3 regions of the Gilvimarinus sp. F26214L genome follow, and region 3 is predicted to be linked to each of the others. Evidence: predicted binding sites of a transcription regulator. Region 3 holds the regulator's gene; each other region holds the start of a gene.
What was found. The regulator FNR, encoded in region 3, switches genes on or off when oxygen is low (the NO sensors DNR and NnrR bind a similar motif). The targets are predictions, from matches to a motif close to TTGATNNNNATCAA.

Region 1: the regulator FNR is predicted to act here: its motif matches at 1,282-1,295, upstream of ACURWW_RS04790 (oxygen-binding di-iron domain-containing protein).
Region 2: the regulator FNR is predicted to act here: its motif matches at 1,155-1,168, upstream of ACURWW_RS11470 (hemerythrin domain-containing protein).

Annotation. Positions count from the first base shown of each region.
Region 1 is NZ_JBTIYG010000003.1:191,684-193,948, reverse strand. Features, by position in the region: gene ACURWW_RS04795 (tellurite resistance TerB family protein) at 1-382, opposite strand, end outside; gene ACURWW_RS04790 (oxygen-binding di-iron domain-containing protein) at 455-1,222, opposite strand; gene fabV (enoyl-ACP reductase FabV) at 1,540-2,265, shown strand, end outside.
Region 2 is NZ_JBTIYG010000009.1:46,915-49,179, reverse strand. Features, by position in the region: gene ACURWW_RS11480 (hypothetical protein) at 1-259, shown strand, start outside; gene ACURWW_RS11475 (class I SAM-dependent methyltransferase) at 270-1,076, shown strand; gene ACURWW_RS11470 (hemerythrin domain-containing protein) at 1,260-1,880, shown strand; gene moaE (molybdopterin synthase catalytic subunit MoaE) at 1,888-2,265, opposite strand, start outside.
Region 3 is NZ_JBTIYG010000003.1:73,487-75,751, forward strand. Features, by position in the region: gene ACURWW_RS04260 (hypothetical protein) at 1-59, opposite strand, end outside; gene ACURWW_RS04265 (TfoX/Sxy family protein) at 199-531, shown strand; gene fnr (fumarate/nitrate reduction transcriptional regulator Fnr) at 554-1,315, opposite strand; gene ftsH (ATP-dependent zinc metalloprotease FtsH) at 1,545-2,265, shown strand, end outside.

The DNA of each region.
Region 1 (2,265 bases), 120 kb from region 3:
CCCGGCGGATCAGATGCTCCTCGTACTTGTCGAGGTTGCCGTCCGCGTACGCCACCTCCCACATGCCCTGGAGCAGCTGGTATTTCTCGTTGGGCCGGCACTGCTGGTTGATCATCTGAGTGAACTGGTAGAGGGAGGTGGCCTCTTCCTGCTCCGCCTCCGCCAGCCGGGTCAGCTCCTCCAGCTGACTGTCATCCAGCTCAAATCGTTGGGCCAGCAGTGTGCGCAGGGTCTGCATTTCATCGGCACCGAAGTCCCGGTCCGCCGCTGCTACCTCGATCAGCAGGGCCGCCGTGGCCAGCTGACACTGGTCGTGGCTGAGGGTCTCGCCCTCGTTGCGGGCAAGTTCCGTATTGAAGTAGTCGAGAATCTTGTTCAGCATGTTGGTTCCGATCTGCGCCCGGGAAAGAAGGTTCCCCAGTGTACCGGCTTCCTGTTGATCGCGCAGGCACCGTCAGTCAAGCAGGTCGATCCCGCACTCCAGTCCTTCGAACCAGTCCAGAAATTGGCCCACCGCCTTTTTCCCCACAAAGGGGCGGCCATGCTGTGGCAACAGCATTTCCACGTCGAGCTTGCGGACCCGGCGCACCCAGTGGCGGCAGGCCCGGTTCGACGCCATGTAGCGGCGATGGAAGCCCACCATATGCGGAATGTGCTCGGCCACATTGTCCACCGGCAGGTGGTCCTGCCCCGGAGTCACCGCCGCGCCCACATCGCCGGAGAATAGGATCTTGCTGATCGGATCGTAAAAGTGGAAGTTCCCCACCGAATGCAGAAAATGGGCGGGGACTGCCTGAATATGGGAGCGGCCCAACGGAACTTTCTCACCTTCATCGGGCAGCTCCAGGAGCCGGCTGGCCAGCGAGGCATTCATGCGGTCCGAAACAAAACTGGACACCAGATGGGGCAGGAAACGGCTCCACAGCCGGGAGGTGACCACCTGGCAATCCGTGTGCATCAGCCAGCGGGGCAGGGACGCGATGATGTCCGGATCCTGATGGGATGCGAACACGTAACGCAGGGAATGGCTGTTGATGTGCTTGGCCAGCTCGATGGACAGCGGTGTATAGGTCAGGTCGCCGCCCGGATCGAACAGTGCCGCCTCGCCGTGATCGACGATGGCCAACTGATTGCTGGGGATGCCCTCCCCCTCCACCAGGCCGGTGACGAAAAGACAGATGTGATCGCTGTGATCGTAAAGTTTGAGGACGCGCTGGCTCATGATACAACTCGCTCAGATGGCAAAATGCGCCATTATGAGATCCTCGTCACTTCCTTTAACTGATCATTATCAAGTGAAGCGGGTTTTTGTGCAGAATGAATTGGCTGCCACGACGCTTGCGGGGTTCCGCTTCGCGGATCGGGTCGAAAGGGCGGCCATATTCAAGCCCCGGATCAGCGGCTATAATGGCGCCCCTGTCGAATTGCACCCTTTCCCAAGGTTCTCGAGCACGAGGGTCCCGGCACCGCCCGCATTCACGCCATGGCAACAAGTCGCCCACAGACGCGGCGCTTTCTGAATACAACAAAGGTGAAGGAATGATCATCAGCCCCAAGATTCGCGGTTTTATCTGTACCAACGCCCACCCCGAAGGTTGTGCTGCTCACGTGGCGGAGCAGATCGCCTACATCAAAGCTCAGCCGGCCATTGAAAATGGGCCCAAAAAGGTCCTGGTGCTCGGTTCGTCCACCGGTTTCGGGCTCGCCTCGCGGATTACCGCGGCGTTCGGTTGCGGAGCTGACACACTCGGGGTGTTCTTCGAAAAGCCGCCCACGGAGACCAAAACCGCCTCTGCCGGCTATTACAACACCGCGGCCTTCGAAGCAGCGGCGAAGGAAGCCGGACTCTACAGCCACAGCATCAATGGCGACGCGTTCAGCGACGAATGCAAGCAGCAGGTGATCGAGCAGATCAAGAAAGACCTGGGTACCGTGGATCTGGTGATCTACAGCCTGGCCGCGCCCCGGCGTACCGACCCGAAGACTGGTGAAACCTATTCCAGCGTTCTCAAGCCCATCGGCGAAGCCGTCACCCAGAAGAGCCTCAATACCGACAAGGAAGAAGTGGGCGAAGTCACCATTCAGCCTGCCACGGACGAAGAAATCGCGGCCACCGTCAAAGTCATGGGGGGCGAGGACTGGGAACTGTGGCTGAGCGCCCTCACCGAAGCCGGTGTACTGGCCGACAACTGCAAGACCATCGCCCTGTCCTATATCGGCGACAAGATCACCTGGCCCATCTACGGCCACGCGGCCATCGGCAAG
Region 2 (2,265 bases), on a different contig from region 3:
ATCCGTAGTGGAACAGTGGAAAGGAGGGCAGTCCGGGACCATTCGTTTTGAAGTGGAGCTGAGCAACTGTTCCGCCCGTCTCCAGGTTGATCGCGAATACATCGTGTTCGGCACCACAGACCATCGTGGCGGGTTGGAAAGTCACCGCTGCGATGATCTGATCAGCGTTGAGGAAGCGGGCCCCTTGCCCGATATTCTTGGCCAGCACAGTCGCAAGCAAGGAGCGGACGCAGCCTCGGGCAAGCCCTCCAACTCCTGAGAACCTTCCCATGAATTGTACCGAGTCGAACCCGCTGTTCGCGGTCCTTTGCCGCGATCAGGAAATGCTGCCCCGTGCCGTCCAGCTTGCCCACGATCTTGGCCTTCCCCTGCTCAATGACGAACGCCGGCGGCTTTCGGACCAATGCTGGTTTTTGCAAGTCAGTGTCCAGGGGCTGGCCATGGGACAGGGTGGACGTGGGGCCGCCAAACCGGTCACAGTGGATTTCGTGGGGGGTAAATTGGGCTATCGCCGCAAGCATCTGGAAGCGTTGCCCGCTTTGGTCAAAGCCGTGGGGGTGCGCAAGGGAATACAGCCGAAGGTTTGGGACCTCACCGCTGGGCTGGGCCAGGACGCGTTCATCCTCGCGCGCTACGGCTGCACCGTCACCATGGTGGAACGCCATCCACTGGTATACCTGCTGCTGGCGGACGGTCTGGAGCGTGCGCGGGCGACCGCAGGTGAGGACGATGCGCTCGGGGAGATCATCAATCGCCTCGAACTGGTGCAGGGCGATAGCCTGGAGTTCCTTGCCACGGCGGCAGCCCCGGTTGCGGACGTGATCTACATCGACACCATGTTTCCCGAGCGAAGCAAGTCGGCCAAAGTGAAGAAGGGCATGCAGCTCTTTCAACACGTCGTTGGGGAGGACGATGACGCGGACCGTCTGCTGAGTCTCGCGCTGGAGTCCGCCCCCAAGCGGGTGGTGGTCAAGCGACCGCGTCTGGCCGCCAGCCTGGGTGCGGCACAGCCGGCATTGAGCTTTACCGGCAAGTCGGTCCGCTTCGATGTCTACCCCTTACACAAGTTGGAGTAAAGCTTTGAACATTCACGTATATTAACGCTGCCTCGTTATTCCGGGTGGGCATCAGCGCGCACAAATTTTTCGGCGCACTTGAAGAAGATCAAGGGAAAGGCGTCTAAGTAAACAGAGCGCATTGATAAACAGCGCTTCTCGGTGGACTATTGGGAGCGTCGCGGCTCCGTCCGGAGGTGAACCATGCATCCCACACAATCCCAACTTTTCGCGGACCACCACAATTTTCTGCGTCTTCTTCACTGCCTGGAAGTGGAACTGGCCCACTACGAAGCCGACGAGGCGTGGACTGCCAACCTGCCGGTGATTCTGGACATTTTCGACTACGTGCAGTTCTACCCCGAGCGCTACCACCATCCCATTGAAGACGCGGTGTTTGATCTGCTGATCGCGAAGGACGTGGCAGAGTCGGAACATGCGCGAGCCCTCAAAGCCGAGCATAAAACCCTGGAGGACCTCACCCGCAAAGCCCGGCAGCTGTTCAATTCAGTGGCAGCGGACAACGTAGTCCCGGTCCGGGAACTGGTAAGGGTTACCCGGGAATTCCTCGACCGCCAGGTGCAGCACATCAAGCGGGAAAACCAGCTGATCTATCCCACCCTTTCCCAGCATGTCAGCCCAGAGGAATGGGATGCAATATCCACCAGCGTCGGAGCACGCCGCGACCCTCTGTTCAGTCGACGGATCATCGAGGAATACGATGATCTTTATCACGCGATCCTGGCGGCGGAAAGTGGAGTGGCCCCCGGCGCGACCGCGCGCGCCATATCGACCGACCGGCCCGCTAGGGAGGTGAGGATCTAGCAGGCGGCTAGCGGGACCAGCGCGTCGCCGCCGCTTCGTCGCTTTCCTTGGCGTCCACCCAGTGCGCGCCCTTTGGGCCGAATTCCTTTTTCCAGAAGGGCGCGCGGGTCTTCAGAAAATCCATGATGAATTCGCAAGCAGCAAAGGCCGCCCGACGGTGCGCGCTGCTGACGCCCACCCAGACGATCTCTTCGTCGGGCAACAGCCGACCCACCCGGTGGATCACCATGGCCTGATCCAGGGGCCAGCGGGTGCGGGCCTCTTCGATAATCGCTTCCAGACTTTTCTCGGTCATCCCCGGGTAGTGCTCAAGCTCCATGGCCGTAATCGGTTGGTCGCCACTGAAATCCCGCACCAGCCCGGTGAAGGTTACGATGGCACCGGG
Region 3 (2,265 bases):
AGGGTGAAAACAACTGCGAGAAGCGTCCGCAGAGACAGCTTCGTGGTTTTACGGCTCATGAATAAACCTCCGCTCACGACATCGATTATCGGGAGCAGTAGAATGGCATTCAAACGGAGCTCATCATTTGACACGGATCAATAGACAGGTGAATGTAGAGGCGTGGATGGTCTGCAACGGACCGCGGAAGGGTAAGCTATGAGTGAATTTACCGATCACCTGCAGGAGATTTTCGGCCTGTTTGGCCCCGTCTCGATGCGGCGAATGTTCGGTGGTGCCGGCATTTTCCACGATGGGCTGATGTTCGCCCTGGTCACCGACGACACGCTATACCTGAAAGCCGACGCCGAATGTCTGGGCCACTTCCAGGAGCGCCAGTTGACACCGTTTACCTATCAACGCCAGGGGAAAGCCGTACAACTGGGCTACTTCCAGGCGCCGGAAGAAGTGTTGGAGGATCAGGAGGAAGCCGCGCGCTGGGCGCGCCGCTCCTATGAAGCGGCGCTGCGAAGCAGAAAAACAGGGAAGTAGAAACGGAACGACCGCGGTGACGTTAGTCGGTCTCAAACAGACTGATGTCACCGATTTTGCGCAAGGCCTCAATGTCGGTGATCGTGATCTCCTTCTTGTCCGCCCGAATAAGGCCCTGTTTCTGGAAGCGGCTCAAGGTTCGGCTGACGGTTTCAACTGTCAGCCCCAGGTAATTGCCCAGGTCCGCCCGGGACATGGGAAGGCGAAAACTGGTAACTGACAGGTTTCGGCGACCATTGCGGCTGGAGATGCTGAGCAGCAACGTGGCTACCCGTTCGTCCGCACTGCTCTTGCTGAGCAGTGTAATCAACTGCTGATCCGTGCCGATCTCGCGTCCCAGCAGGCGGTACATGTGGCGATGAAGATTGGGGATATGGCTGCCCAGGTCATCCAGCTTGTTGAATGGGATTTCGCAGATCGCAGATGTTTCCAGCGCCACCGCCGAGTTGGTATGAGTGCTGCGAGCGACTCCGTCCAGCCCCAGAATCTCCCCGGGCAGATAAAAGCCGGTCACCTGCTCCTTGCCATCATTGGTGCTGGTGTATGTTTTTACAGTTCCCGATCGAACCGCGTAGACGGAATGGAAGGTATCCCGCGCCCGGTACAGGTAATCCCCTTTCTGCAGAGGGCGGCCTCGCTGAATGATGCCGTCTACCTTGTCCACGTCTTCCACGTGCAGGCTGATGGGCAGACAAATGGACGCCAACCGGCACTGGGAGCAGGAAACGGTAGGGGTGGAGTGACAGCTCTGAATGATTTCAAGGGGCTGATTGGACTTGGACATACGGTACGAATGATCCGTCTCTGGATGCCCGCAATGGCTGGAGAGGTTGCAGGCGAATTGATATGGATCAAGAGAGTAGGATAAACGCTGCGTGCTTGTCAAAGGCTGCCGGCTGACCCTGAGGCCGGCATCGAGGTCCAGGCCGGTCAACATTGAGATTCAAAACGGTCATCGACACTGTACAATTGAATGCAGATCAACGAGCTCGAAAAAGGGGAATTATCAGTCAATGGCCGATCCGATGGCGCCAAAGCCCGACAAGCAGCCGCAGCAGCAACCGACCCGCGGAAACCCACCCCCCGTTCGCCCCTTCGACGGTCACATGCTCATGTGGCTGTTCATGTTTTTTGCCGTTTATTACCTCTTCTCCACGCTATCCGAGCCCGGGACGCAAAATATTCCCTACACTGAGTTCAAATCCGCAGTCGTGGCGGATGAAGTGGCCAGCGTGCGGTTCGAGGGAGACCAGATTCGGGGCACCTTCCGCGTCGAAAGCAGTGGCGCACGCGGAGCAGACGATGAGCCCAAGACCTTCACGACCGTAATGCCGAGCCCCGGTGACGAGGAACTCCTGCCCCTGCTGGAAGAACGGGGGGTGACCATTACTGCCCGCTCGGCCCAGGAGCCCCGCTGGTTCCAGGTGCTGCTCTCGGTTCTGCCGTGGCTGCTGATCCTCGCCTTTTTCATCTATTCGAGCCGCATGCTGCAGCAGCGCATGGGTGGCGGCGGCAAGGACGGCTTCTTCAGTTTCTCCAAATCCAAGGCCCGACTGTTCGAAAGCACCGATCATGACGTGGGCTACGAGGACGTGGCCGGCGCGGAAGGAGCCAAGCAGGACCTTCAGGAGATTGTGGATTTTCTCAGCGACCCGGACAAATTCCGGGAACTGGGCGCAAAAATGCCCCACGGCATTCTGCTGATGGGTCCCCCCGGCACCGGCAAGACCCTGT